Regions from separate parts of the Streptomyces sp. NPDC007095 genome, predicted to be linked through region 2. Evidence: riboswitches for the same ligand, from Rfam matches in the RefSeq annotation. Region 2 holds a riboswitch; the other holds the start of a gene.
What was found. Region 2 has a riboswitch for glycine ahead of gcvT (glycine cleavage system aminomethyltransferase GcvT). Riboswitches for the same ligand answer to the same signal wherever they lie in the genome.
Positions count from the first base shown of each region.

Region 1: another riboswitch for glycine. It lies ahead of gcvP (aminomethyl-transferring glycine dehydrogenase); the one in region 2 lies ahead of gcvT (glycine cleavage system aminomethyltransferase GcvT).

Region 1 covers NZ_JBEYFS010000039.1:46,748-53,687, forward strand. The annotation lists gene ABZ656_RS15940 (glutamate-cysteine ligase family protein) at 1-561, opposite strand, end outside; gene ABZ656_RS15945 (hypothetical protein) at 1,099-1,683, shown strand; gene ABZ656_RS15950 (DUF5999 family protein) at 2,074-2,280, shown strand; gene gcvP (aminomethyl-transferring glycine dehydrogenase) at 2,380-5,265, opposite strand; glycine riboswitch at 5,446-5,541, opposite strand; gene ABZ656_RS15960 (PRC-barrel domain-containing protein) at 5,656-6,027, shown strand; gene ABZ656_RS15965 (DNA polymerase IV) at 6,144-6,940, opposite strand, start outside.
Region 2 covers NZ_JBEYFS010000038.1:17,482-24,421, forward strand. The annotation lists gene ABZ656_RS15535 (enhanced serine sensitivity protein SseB C-terminal domain-containing protein) at 1-723, opposite strand, end outside; gene ABZ656_RS15540 (enhanced serine sensitivity protein SseB) at 921-1,724, opposite strand; gene ABZ656_RS15545 (AAA family ATPase) at 1,854-2,534, opposite strand; glycine riboswitch at 2,703-2,803, shown strand; gene gcvT (glycine cleavage system aminomethyltransferase GcvT) at 2,950-4,068, shown strand; gene gcvH (glycine cleavage system protein GcvH) at 4,197-4,574, shown strand; gene glyA (serine hydroxymethyltransferase) at 4,588-5,850, shown strand; gene ABZ656_RS15565 (L-serine ammonia-lyase) at 6,008-6,940, shown strand, end outside.

The sequences.
Region 1 (6,940 bases), on a different contig from region 2:
GCAGGCGGCCTCGGGCGCGATGGACTTCGACGTACAGACGAGGCGCTCCACCCCGTCGATGTCGAGCACGAAGTCCTCGCCGCGGGCGGCCACGATCTGATCGTTGAGCAGGGTGTAGCGATCGACGTCCGACAGGTTCGAGGAGACCAGGTCGTCACGGTCGAGGGTCGGCAGAATCCCGATCATCATGATTCCCGCGTCGAGTTCGCCGGCCTTTCGATGGGCATATGCGAGCGAGGTGTGCAGCTCCTCGGCGAGCCGGTCGAATACCCGGCCGTCCAATCGATGTGGGGCTATGTTGACTTCCAGGTTGAACATGGCAAGTTCTGTTTGAAAGTCTCGGCTCGCAATCCTTTCGAGTACTTGCGCATTCATCATCCTGGGCATGCCGTCGGGCCCGGCGAGATTCAGTTCGATCTCCAGCCCCATGAGATTCTTCGGGCGATCGAACCGCTTCTCCTCCAGCAGCCGCGCCAGCCCCGTCAGACACTGCCGGAGCTTGCCTCGGTAGTGTCGGCGATCGGACAGGTCGTACGACCCTGCCACGACCTTCTCTCCCATCGAAGCGTCCCTCCTCGATTGGGCAGACCGATCCTCCGGCCCCTGCCGTCCCGGAGGATGATGCCCAGGCAACACGATCGATAACGCCCTGTACGGCCTCGTCGACCGCTACCCTGGTACCCGTTGTCCGGAGGCACATTCACGGGGCATGAACCAGGGCACAGTTTCAGCCTGACACGATCTCGTGAAAAACGCCGACGAGAATCGGCCGACCGCTCCGACAAAGCAATCCGAGGTCACCGACGGGCCCCGACACAGAATCGGGATGAACCTCTCGTTTCATCGACCGAATATCGCCTTGCTCTTCATATTCAGGACAGCTAGATGAAACACCATCTGAACACGTGTCGTATAAACTCCGCAAACGAGGCGGAGAGTTGGCGCTCGCGGTCCTAGGTCCTGTCGTCGAGGTGACGTGCGGCAGGCGACATCCTGTCGGCAGATCCAGCCCCCTCGCCCCTCCGACCCCGAGAGCTGACAGCGCCGTCCGCCCCCGCCCTCGCGCCACTGTGCCTGTCGAATGAGAGGCGACCCACCATGCCGCTGCATGTCCCCCCGGCTCCCTCGCCCGCCCTGCGCACCGTCCTCACGGCACTCGGTTCCCCCACCGCAGTCCGCGAGGCCCGCACCCCGTCCCTACGCATGGCCCAGGGACCCGTCACCCCCGAACTCCCGTTGCCCGTACACGTTCTGGACCGCATCACACCGGCCGGCGCCTCCACCACCCGGCTCGCCGGATGGCGCTTCCTGATCCGCTGCGGCGAGCGGTCGGTGGCCGCGGCCGACACCATGCTCACTCCCGACGGCTGGGCCTTCTCACACTTCTTCGAAGGCCCCTACATCGCCTCCACCGAGCGCGCCCTGCGTCACGCCGAGAACATGGGCCAGCCTTACCAGCCGCGGCTGTTGTCCGTTCCCGAGCTCTATATGCTCACCCTCTGGCTGCACGGCGACTGCGCCGCGGACGGCGCCACCGGGCACCCGGCGGCCACCGATCTCCTGGTGCCGCTGGCGCCCGCGCCGCCCGGTATCGCCGCGCATCGCCCGCACCGCGTCGCCGAACTCCTCCCGGTCCTCACGCACCGGCTCACCCCCGCCCCACTGCTCAGCTCGCCCGCGTAATCACCCACCCGGAGAAGCACACCGAGCGCATCGCCCCGTGCCCCGCCACCGTTGTCCCGGTCGCGGGGCACGTTGCCGCCCGAACCGTCCGCTCGTTCGGGCCTCACAGCGCTCGTACGAGGGAGAACGCCCCTCCGCACCGACCGGACTAGCCCCATCCGGCCACCGCGAACCCCCCGAAGGGACCGTGCAGTTGGACTGAACCGTCCGCACGGGTGACGCGTCTCCAACCTGTGAGGAGCGCTGCTGCGAAATCCCTGCGGATTGACGCCCGTAGGGCAACACTGGGTTCCAAACACACACCACCGGGGGGCGGCCATGAGCACTTCAAGCCGCGGGAAAGACACCACAGCCACCACTCATCTCTCATCCCAGCGAAAGATCCCATCCATGTGCCAGCACCAGCCACCGTGTCCGACAGCCGAATCAGCCGACCGGGAGTCCGCCCGCCTCGTGGCGCACCACCCGGAGCAGGGATGGAGCCTGCTGTGCAACGGCGTTCTGCTCTTCGAGGACACCGGTGAGCTCCTGCCCGACGGCCAGATCATCGCCCCGCACCGCCCCCAGGGCAGCGAGCACGTGATGACGGCCGCCTGAGCCGCACAACCGGGTGGCGGTGACCGTCACCCAGACATGGAGAGGGGCCGGCCCGGAGACGTGATCTCCGAACCGGCCCCGACGCGCATCCGAGGGTGACTACTCTTCGTAAGCGTCCAGCGGCGGGCAGGAACAGACCAGGTTCCGGTCGCCGTACGCCTGGTCGATGCGGCGCACCGGCGGCCAGTACTTGTCCGCGGCCGAGACGCCGGCCGGGAAGACGGCCTCCTCGCGGGTGTACGCGTGTTCCCACTCGCCGCCGAGCGCGGCGGCGGTGTGCGGCGCGTTCCGCAGCGGGTTGTCCTCGGCCGCCCAGACGCCCGAGCCGACCTTGTCGATCTCCGCACGAATGGCGATCATCGCCTCGCAGAACCGGTCGAGCTCGATCAGGTCCTCGGACTCGGTGGGCTCGATCATCAGCGTGCCTGCCACCGGGAAGGACATCGTCGGCGCGTGGAAGCCGTAGTCGATGAGCCGCTTGGCGATGTCGTCGACGCTGACGCCGGTCGCCTTGGTCAGCGGACGCAGATCGATGATGCACTCGTGCGCGACCAGCCCGCCGGGGCCGGTGTAGAGCACCGGGAAGTGCGGCTCCAGGCGCTTGGCGACGTAGTTCGCGGACAGCACCGCCACCTGCGTGGCCCGCTTGAGGCCCTCACCGCCCATGAGACGGACGTACGCCCAGGAGATCGGAAGAATGCCCGCCGAGCCCCAGGGAGCGGCCGAGATCGGTCCCACGCCTGTCTCGGGACCGGCCGCGGGCTGCAGCGGGTGGTTCGGCAGGTACGGCGCCAGGTGCGCGCGTACGCCGACCGGGCCCACGCCCGGACCACCACCGCCGTGCGGGATGCAGAACGTCTTGTGCAGGTTCAGGTGGGAGACGTCACCGCCGAAGTGGCCCGGCTTGGCGAGGCCCACCAGCGCGTTGAGGTTGGCACCGTCGACGTACACCTGCCCGCCCGCCTCGTGCACCTGCGCGCAGATGTCGGCGACGTGCTCCTCGAACACACCGTGCGTCGAGGGGTACGTGATCATCAGCACGGACAGCTCGTCGCGGTACTGCTCGATCTTCGCGCGCAGGTCCTCGACGTCGATCTCGCCGTCCTCGGCGGTCTTCACGACGACGACCTTCATGCCGGCCATCACGGCACTCGCGGCGTTCGTGCCGTGCGCGGAGGACGGGATCAGGCAGATCGTGCGCTGGTCATCGCCGTTGGCCCGGTGGTAGCCGCGTACGGCCAGCAGCCCGGCCAGCTCGCCCTGGGAGCCCGCGTTCGGCTGGAGCGACACCTTGTCGTACCCGGTGACCTCGGCGAGCCGCTCCTCCAGCTCCTGGATGAGGGTGAGATAGCCCTGTGCCTGCTCGGCGGGCACGAAGGGGTGCAGCTGGCCGAACTCGGGCCAGGTGACCGGCTCCATCTCGGTGGTCGCGTTGAGCTTCATGGTGCAGGAGCCCAGCGGGATCATGCCGCGGTCGAGCGCGTAGTCACGGTCGGACAGCCTGCGAAGGTAGCGCAGCATCGCGGTCTCGGAGCGGTACTGGTGGAAGACCGGGTGCGTGAGGTAGTCGTCGGTGCGCAGCAGCGCCGCGGGCAGCGTGTCCTCGGCGATGGCATCCAGGGCCTCGATGTCGCCGTCGACGCCGAACGCGGTCCAGACGGCGCCCACCTGCTTGCGGGCGGTGGTCTCGTCGCAGGCGATCGACACGTGGTCGGCGTCGACGAGATGGAGGTTGACGCCTCCGCGGCGCGCGCCCGCCACGACCTCGGCGGCCCGGCCCGGCACCCGCGCGGTCAGCGTGTCGAAGTACGCACCGTGCACGACCTCGACCCCGCCGGCCGTCAGGCCCGCGGCAAGGATCGTGGCGTACCGGTGCGTACGCCGCGCGATGGTCCGCAGGCCCTCGGGACCGTGGTAGACGGCGTACATGCCGGCCATCACCGCGAGCAGCACCTGCGCCGTACAGATGTTGCTGGTCGCCTTCTCGCGGCGGATGTGCTGCTCCCGCGTCTGCAGGGCGAGCCGGTACGCCTTGTGTCCGTCGGCGTCCACGGAGACGCCCACCAGCCGGCCGGGCAGGCTGCGCGCGAACTTCTCGCGCACCGCCATGTATCCGGCGTGCGGACCGCCGAAGCCCATCGGCACTCCGAAGCGCTGGGTCGTACCGATCGCGATGTCGGCGCCGAGCTCACCGGGCGAGGTGAGCAGCGTGAGGGCGAGCAGGTCGGCGGCGACCGTGACGACCGCGCCGAGCTCGTGCGCCTGCTCGATGACGGGCTTCAGGTCGCGTACGGCACCGGAGGCGCCCGGGTACTGGATCAGCACGCCGTTGATCTCACGCCCGGCGATCTCGGCCGGGATGCCCTCGCCCAGGTCGGCGACGACGATCTCGACGCCGGTCGGCTCGGCGCGGGTCTCGATGACGGCGACGGTCTGCGGCAGGGTGTCCGCGTCGACCAGGAAGAGGCCCTTCTTGTTCTTGCCCATGCGCCGGGACAGCGCCATCGCCTCGGCGGCGGCGGTGCCCTCGTCGAGCAGCGAGGCGCCGGAGGTGGGCAGCCCGGTCAGCTCGGCGACGACGGTCTGGAAGTTCAGCAGCGCTTCGAGCCGCCCCTGGGAGATCTCCGGCTGGTACGGCGTGTACGCGGTGTACCAGGCCGGGTTCTCCATGACGTTGCGCAGGATCACCGGCGGCGTGAACGTGCCGTAGTAGCCGAGGCCGATCATCGAGTCGAGCACCTGGTTGCGATCCGCGAGGGAGCGCAGCTCGGCCAGTACCTCGGCCTCGGTGCGTGCGCCCGGCAGCTCCAGCGCCTCGGCGTTCTTGATGACGTCCGGCACAGCGGCGGCCGTCAGCTCGTCGAGCGAGCCGTACCCGACCTGCGCGAGCATCTTGGCCCGTGCTTCGGGGTCGGGCCCGATGTGGCGCTGCTCGAAGGGGATTCCCTGTTCGAGCTCGGAGAGCGGAATGCGATGGGCGGTCATTGCGGAGGCCTCCTGGTCTGACACGACCTTCGAGGGGCACCACGGCGCGGGTACCCCGACGGCCTCCCCCTCTGTCATCTCAACCTGAGAGCTTCACCGGACCGCCCGCTCACTGCGACCCGGCTTTCACCGTCGGTGAGAGCGGAGGCCTTCGACACCCGCCCTGCTTTCCAGAGTGACCTCGTCCGTGCGGTACGTGTGCCTGAGAGATTCCGGGGAGGATTTGCTCCTTCGGCGCCTCCGGTGATGTCTGGAGGACTCTCCCGCACGGGGTCAGCAGCCGCTTGCCAGCCTACCAGCGAGGACAACGCACGAGCTTTCGAGTGGCCACCTTCCCGAATGTGCTCTTTTGTAGTGCTTACGGATGAGTTGCTAGCGAGTGGAGGGACCGTGCAGACCGACATCGATCCGCGCAACCTGATCGGCCGCAAGGCGCTCGACCGCAACGGCGCCAAGATCGGCACGGTCGACGAGGTCTATCTCGACGACGCGACCGGCGTCCCGGAGTGGGCCGCCATACGGACGGGCCTGTTCAGCAGGGACGCCTTCGTCCCCCTGGAGCCCAGCGAAGTCGTCGAGGGCACGCTGCGTGTCCCCTTCGACCGCGCCCTGATCAAGGACGCCCCCGACTTCGGCGTGGGCCGCCACCTCTCCCCCGAACAGGAAATCCAGCTCTACCACCACTACGGCCTGGACGTGACACCCCCACCCCCGCCCCCGGACCGCGACTTCGGCCGCCTGGCAGGCACGGACGAGGGGTAACTTCTCGGGTCGGGCCCCGCCGACGCGCCCCGAAAGGGGCGCGGGGCTCTGACATCATGCGGCTCCGCCGCGTGGGCGCGACCGGCCACAAACAACCCGCGACTGCCGAACCGACCTCACCCCCCACGGCGATCGCACACGGCCCCCATCACCAGCGGCAACGGATCAGCCAACTCCAACGCGACATCATCCGTACGAAACGTCCGCACACGCCCCGGCTCGGAGTAAGGCGTCTCGAACCGCACGGTCACCCTCCCGAGCCCACTCCCCTGCACCCACCCGTGCCCGAACTCCGCATGCCGCACGTCATGCCCCGCAGGCCACCGCCGCTCGGCAGGCGACGCCTGCTCGGCAGCCGCTTCCTCCGCCCTCTCTTCGCCCGGATGCTCCAGTACCGCCGACTCCCCCGCGGCGGCCTCCGCCTCCGCTTGCGCCTGGGCGAACAGGTCCTCCTGCGTGTAGTCGGCGAGCCCCGAGACGCCGACCCCCAGCAGCCGCACGCCCCCGGTCGTGTCCACCGCCTCCAGAAGCCGCGCGGCGGCCTCCCGTACGACGCCGGGGTCGTCCGTCGGCCCTCGCAGCGTCTCGGACCGGGTCAGCGTCGAGAAGTCGTACCTGCGCACCTTCAGGACGATGGTCCGCCCGGACAGCCCCGCACCCCGCAACCGCCGCACACACCGGTCGGCGAGCCGCTGCACCTCCAAGCCGACCCGCATCCGGTCGTGGATGTCCACGTCGTACGTGTCCTCCACCGATACGGACTTCGTCTCCCGCTCGGCCACCACGGGCCGCTCGTCGTGCGCCAGCGCCATCGCGTACAGCGCGTGCCCGTGCGCCTTCCCCACCAGCCGTACGAGTTCGTCCTCGCCCGCCTCGGCGATCTCGTCGACCGTGGTGATCCCTGCCCGGCGCA
Region 2 (6,940 bases):
GTCGTAGAACGGCCGCGCGTTGGCGCGCAGCCACATCGCCACCGGGTCGTACTCGTCCGACATCGCGACGGTCGACACGGGCAGCCCGTCCGGAACCGCGCCGATGGTCTGCTGCATCATCGCCCGCACCGAGTCGACGGCGGGCGGCGAGGTGTCGTAGACATCGAGCCCGATGGCCAGATACGCCGCCCCGAGCGCCGGCTGCACCCAGGCGCGGCGCAGCGAGCGCACGGCGGTGGTGCGATGTGCGTTCTGGGTGAGCAGGGCGTAGAACTGCGGGATCTCGATGCCGGGTTCGGACATTCGCAGCGGACCGGCGGGCTGGCGCTCCAGACCCGCCGCGATTCTGCGCAGATCCAGCCACGGGATGCCGACCCCGCCGCCCGGGGCGTGCGGATTGAGCCAGAGCCCGAAGTGGTCGGGGTAGAGGGTGCGGGCCACGTCGAGGCCGTCGACGACCTCGTACGACCGGTTCCAGCCGCTGGCCGAGAGTTCCTGGGCGGAGGTGACGCACGGCGCGTAGCCGAAGCCGTCCACCTCCATGTTCCCGTACTGGGCGTCCGGGGAGCCGCCCTGGCCGTGCCAGAGCAGCATCCACACCTGGCCGGACGACGGGGTCGCGAGCGCGCGAAGGAGCGCCTCGTAGGCGTCGTAACGCCCGGGCGTCACCTGGCGCAGCATGTGCTCGACCTGACCGGCCGCGGCCGTGCCCGACGCGCTCACCTTCAACCGCCCCTTCGCGAAGAAATCATGACGTCGACCAACACCTCGGCCGAACCCCGGCCGAGCCATGAAACCAGCTTAAGCGGCGAATGCACTCCGCTGGGGAGCCGTTGGAAGCTCGGGGCTTGCCGTGTTCGGGCCGCAGCAGGTCCACTGTGGTTGCTCGCGCAGTTCCTCGCGCCCCTTGCGGGGCGCTTCTACCGGGTCTGCTGGTAGAAGGGCCGTACTTGGGCTCGCATCCAGTCGCCCACCGGGTCCTGGGCGACGTCCAGGAGGACCAGGTTCACCGGCCACTTGACCGCGACGCGGGAGAGGGCGCGGGAGAGGGCGTCCATGGGGAGGGCGCGGAGGTCTCCCTCCCACACGGAGAGTTCGACTCCGACGAACATGACCGGGTCGTCGCCCTCGATGCTGGCCAGACAGCGGCGGGCGGTCCGTACGACTCCCGTCGCCGCGAACTCGGCCGAGGCGGCGGCGAAGAAGTCCACCGGATCGTCCTGCCAGTCGGGCTCGTAGAGTTTCACCCGGCCACCGCTCGTGGGCCCGTCCAGCGGGGTGCGCCCGGCCCGGCACAGCTCGGCGACCGCGAGGGGCGGCAGCGGCACACCGACCACCCCGTCCGGGTTGATCGCGATGCCGACCTGCGGAGGCAGCCCGCGGGCGAACTCGACCGCGGGCGCGATCGTGTACGACAGATGGCCGCCGGTGACCTGGCGGAACTGCTCCTCCGAGCTGAAGACCGGCACGTACGCCTGGCCGTCGATCTCCAGGGTGGGCAGGTCGAGGGATCCCGCGTGCGGTCCGCCGCCGTTGGGCAGCGGCACCCAGACGAAACTGCGGCCGAGGACCTCGACGATGCGGCCGCCAGCCGAGGGCACTCCGAGGGACGCGGAGAGCACCTCCTCCAGTTCGTTGCCCGGCCAGCCGCCGTGCGAGTGGGGGTGTGAGCCGGGTTGCGGGTACGCCGGTGCCGAAAAGTCCGGGAAGTCGGGGATGTCCATCTGTCTACCTGTCTACCGCCTGCGGTGAACCACTGTTCTGGTGTTCTGGCTGGAAAGATTAGTGGGCCTGTACGACTTCCCCACCGCTCTCGGCCACTCGCTGATGCCTCGGCCACTCGCGGCCGCTTCTCAGTCGCCGAAACCGATCCTCCGCAGTACGTCCGCCGCGTCCCGGTCGAGGAGCACCGCCGAGCCGCAGCCCTCCGGCAGGTCGCCCCGCTCGACGGAGCGCAGCAGCCGGGCGACCGCGCCCCGGTGACGGGCGAACGCGTACCGCGAGACGCCCCGGCCGCGCTCGCGCTGGCCCTCCAGCGCCGTGCCGGGCGTGACGTCGAGCAGCAGCAGGTGGAGGGTGCCGCCGCGGCGCCGGGCCTCGCGGGCGAGCCAGCGGCGCACCCAGGCCTGCGTACCGCAGTCGTGCACGACGACCCCGGCGCCGGAGCGCAGGGCGCGGTGCAGGCCCGCGTAGTGCGCGAGGCGGACGAGGGGCCGGTAGACGGCGTACGGCAGCCGGCCGGCCGCCCGCTCGTCCCAGCGGTCCCTGGTGTCCTGGGAGTCGATGCGCGGGCCATCGACGGCGCGGCGCATCAGGGTCGACTTGCCGCTGCCCGGCAACCCGGTGACCACGACGACGTCGGCCACTCCGAAGTGCAGACCGTGCGGAGAGTGTCCCGCGCGCGCTCTGAGGTCGCGGACGACGGCCGACGGCAGCGCTCCGCACGCCTCCCGGGTCCCGGCCGGGGCGCCGGGCTGCTCGGGCAGCGCGAGGCCCGAGGTCGTGGCGTACGCCGTGGTCCTGTTCACCGTGATCGTCCTCCCCTTGGGTGTGGAGTCCCATCCCCGTCGAGTGTAAAGAGAAGGTAATGCGCGGTGTCTCTCGTTTCCGTACGCGGACTGCCACAGGCCGGTTACAGATGCGGGCTGCCGTGATCGGACGGCGCGTGCGATGATGTGCCCGCCAACTGCATACCGGCCGCTTGAATCCGCGCGGGAGAGTTCCGGGAACCTTCGGGTACCCGGGCGCCGAAGGAGCAAGTCCCTCCCTTGAATCTCTCAGGCCCCGTTACCGCGCGGGCGAGGCACATCTGAAAAGCGGGCCGCTCTCCAGTGGCTCCACCCAAGGTGCAAGTCAGGACCTCCGTTCGCGGGGTCGTGATGAACCTCTCAGGTTCCGATGACAGATGGGGAGGAACGACCTCGCCGTCATGCCTTGGGAGCCCCACCGATGAGCAGTAACGCACCCCGTCTCACCGCGCTCGATGCCCTGCATCGCTCGCTCGGCGCGACGATGACCGACTTCGCGGGCTGGGACATGCCCCTGCGCTACGGCTCCGAGCGCGACGAGCACCTCGCCGTGCGCACCCGGGCCGGCCTCTTCGACCTGTCGCACATGGGCGAGATCACGGTCACCGGGCCGGGGGCCGCCGCCCTGCTGAACCACGCGCTGGTCGGCAACATCGCCTCCGTCGGCGTCGGCCGCGCCCGCTACACGATGATCTGCCGGGAGGACGGCGGCATCCTGGACGACCTGATCGTCTACCGGCTGGCCGAGAACGAGTACATGGTCGTCGCGAACGCCTCCAACGCCCAGGTGGTGCTGGACGCGCTGACCGAGCGTGCCGCCGGCTTCGACGCCCTCGTGCGCGACGACCGGGACGCGTACGCGCTGATCGCCGTGCAGGGCCCCGAGTCGCCCGGCATCCTCAAGTCGCTGACCGACGCCGACCTGGACGGGCTGAAGTACTACGCGGGCCTGCCGGGCACCGTCGCGGGCGTCCCGGCTCTGATCGCCCGCACGGGCTACACGGGCGAGGACGGCTTCGAGCTGTTCGTGGCCCCGTCCGACGCCGAGAAGCTGTGGCAGGCGCTGACGGACGCGGGCGCGCCCGTCGGGCTCGTCCCCTGCGGCCTGTCCTGCCGCGACACGCTGCGCCTGGAGGCGGGCATGCCGCTGTACGGGCATGAGCTGACCACCTCGCTCACCCCCTTCGACGCAGGGCTCGGGCGGGTCGTGAAGTTCGAGAAGGAGGGGGACTTCGTGGGGCGTGCCGCGCTCCAGGAGGCCGCCTCCCGCGCCGCGGAGAACCCCCCGCGGGTACTCGTCGGGCTTGTCGCCGAGGGCCGTCGCGTACCGCGCGCCGGGTTCTCGGTCGTCGCCGACGGCAAGGTGATCGGCGAGGTCACCTCCGGCGCGCCCTCCCCGACACTGGGCAAGCCGATCGCGATGGCGTACGTCGACGCCGCACACGCCGCGCCGGGCACGGCCGGGGTCGGCGTGGACATCCGGGGCAGCCATGAGCCGTACGAGGTCGTGGCGCTGCCGTTCTACAAGCGCCAGAAGTAGCTTCGGGGCCGAAAGGGCCCCGTCCAGCGCGCCCACGTGACGCACGCCGCTGTGTCACGTCTCGTATCCCAGGACCACTCGGTCATCCCGTTCATCCGCACTCCCCCGCGTACAGGAGAATTCAGGCCATGAGCAACCCCCAGCAGCTGCGCTACAGCAAGGAGCACGAGTGGCTGTCGGTCGCCGAGGACGGCGTCTCGACGGTCGGCATCACCGAGTTCGCGGCCAACGCGCTCGGCGATGTCGTCTACGCCCAGCTTCCGGAGGTCGGTGACACGGTGACCGCGGGCGAGACCTGCGGCGAACTGGAGTCGACCAAGTCCGTCAGCGACCTGTACGCGCCGGTCACCGGCGAGGTCGTGGAGGCCAACCAGGACGTGGTGGACGACCCGTCGCTGGTGAACTCCGCCCCCTTCGAGGGTGGCTGGCTGTTCAAGGTACGCATCGCGGAGGAGCCGGCCGACCTGCTCTCCGCGGACGAGTACACCGAGTTCTCCGGCTCTTAAGGACTTCTGACTGATGTCGCTTCTGAACACGCCCCTGCACGAGCTGGACCCGGACGTCGCCGCCGCCGTCGACGCCGAGCTGCACCGCCAGCAGTCCACCCTGGAGATGATCGCCTCGGAGAACTTCGCTCCGGTAGCGGTCATGGAGGCCCAGGGCTCGGTCCTGACCAACAAGTACGCCGAGGGCTACCCGGGCCGCCGCTACTACGGCGGCTGCGAGCACGTCGACGTGGTCGAGCAGATCGCCATCGACCGCGTCAAGGCGCTCTTCGGCGCCGAGCACGCGAACGTACAGCCCCACTCGGGCGCCCAGGCCAACGCGGCGGCGATGTTCGCGCTGCTGAAGCCGGGCGACACGATCATGGGTCTGAACCTCGCGCACGGCGGGCACCTGACCCACGGCATGAAGATCAACTTCTCCGGCAAGCTGTACAACGTGGTCGCGTACCACGTGAACGACGAGACCGGCCAGGTCGACATGGACGAGGTCGAGCGCCTCGCCAAGGAGTCCAGGCCGCAGCTGATCGTGGCGGGCTGGTCGGCGTACCCGCGTCAGCTGGACTTCGCCGCGTTCCGCCGGATCGCGGACGAGGTCGGCGCGTACCTGATGGTCGACATGGCGCACTTCGCGGGCCTCGTGGCCGCGGGCCTGCACCCCAACCCGGTGCCGCACGCCCACGTGGTCACCACCACGACCCACAAGACGCTGGGCGGCCCGCGCGGTGGCGTGATCCTGTCCACCGCCGAGCTGGCCAAGAAGATCAACTCCGCGGTCTTCCCCGGCCAGCAGGGCGGTCCGCTGGAGCACGTGATCGCCGCGAAGGCCGTCTCCTTCAAGGTCGCCGCCTCCGACGACTTCAAGGAGCGCCAGCAGCGCACGCTGGACGGCGCGCGGATCCTGGCCGAGCGCCTGGTCCAGGACGACGTCAGGGCCGTGGGCGTGGACGTCCTGTCCGGCGGCACGGACGTGCACCTGGTCCTGGTCGACCTGCGCAACTCCGAGCTGGACGGCCAGCAGGCCGAGGACCGTCTCCACGAGGTCGGCATCACGGTCAACCGGAACGCGATCCCCAATGACCCGCGGCCTCCGATGGTGACCTCGGGCCTGCGCATCGGCACGCCCGCCCTCGCCACCCGCGGCTTCCAGGCCGAGGACTTCACCGAGGTCGCGGACATCATCGCCGAGGCGCTGAAGCCCTCGTACGACGCGGAGTCCCTCAAGTCCCGGGTCTCCGCCCTGGCCGACAAGCACCCGCTGTACCCCGGCCTGAAGTAGTACCGCCTGAAGTAGTACCGAACCAGTTCCTGCGAAAGTTCACTTTCGTACAGAAATTCGCATGGAACGTACGATTCGCCAGGACGCCGCGCACACTGGAACCGGAGGTGTGCGCGGCGCCCGCCCCCATGCACCGCCCCTGTTGTGAGGAGTCCCCGTGGCCATCTCGGTCTTCGACCTGTTCTCGATCGGCATAGGCCCGTCGAGCTCCCACACGGTGGGCCCGATGCGTGCGGCGCGCATGTTCGCCCGCCGGCTGCGCAACGAGGAGCTGCTGGCCTCGGTGGCCACGGTCCGGGCGGAGCTGTACGGCTCCCTGGGTGCGACCGGCCACGGCCACGGCACCCCCAAGGCGGTGCTGCTGGGCCTGGAGGGCGCGTCGCCGCGAACGGTGGATGTGGAGGGCGCCGACGACCGCGTGGAGCAGATCAAGTCGTCGGGCCGTCTCGCCCTGCTCGGCACGCACGAGATCGCCTTCTCCTTCGACGACGACCTGGTCCTGCACCGCCGCAAGGCCCTGCCGTACCACGCGAACGGCATGACGATCTTCGCGTACGACGCCTCCGGCGCACTCGTCCTGGAGAAGACGTACTACTCGGTCGGCGGCGGCTTCGTGGTCGACGAGGACGCGGTGGGCGAGGACCGCATCAAGCTCGACGACACGGTGCTCAAGTACCCGTTCCGCACGGGCGACGAGCTGCTGCGGCTGACGAAGGAGACCGGCCTGTCGATCTCCGCCCTGATGCTGGAGAACGAGCGGGCCTGGCGCACCGAGGAGGAGATCCGCGAGGGGCTCCTCGCGATATGGCGTGTGATGCAGGCGTGCGTCTCCCGGGGCATGTCCCGCGAGGGCATCCTGCCGGGCGGCCTCAAGGTCCGCCGCCGCGCCGCCGTCTCGGCCCGCCAGCTGCGGGCGGAGGGCGACCCGCTGGCCCACGCGATGGAGTGGATCACGCTCTACGCGATGGCGGTGAACGAGGAGAACGCGGCGGGCGGCCGGGTGGTCACGGCCCCCACCAACGGCGCCGCGGGCATCATCCCGGCGGTCCTCCACTACTACATCAACTTCATCCCGGGCGCGGACGAGGAC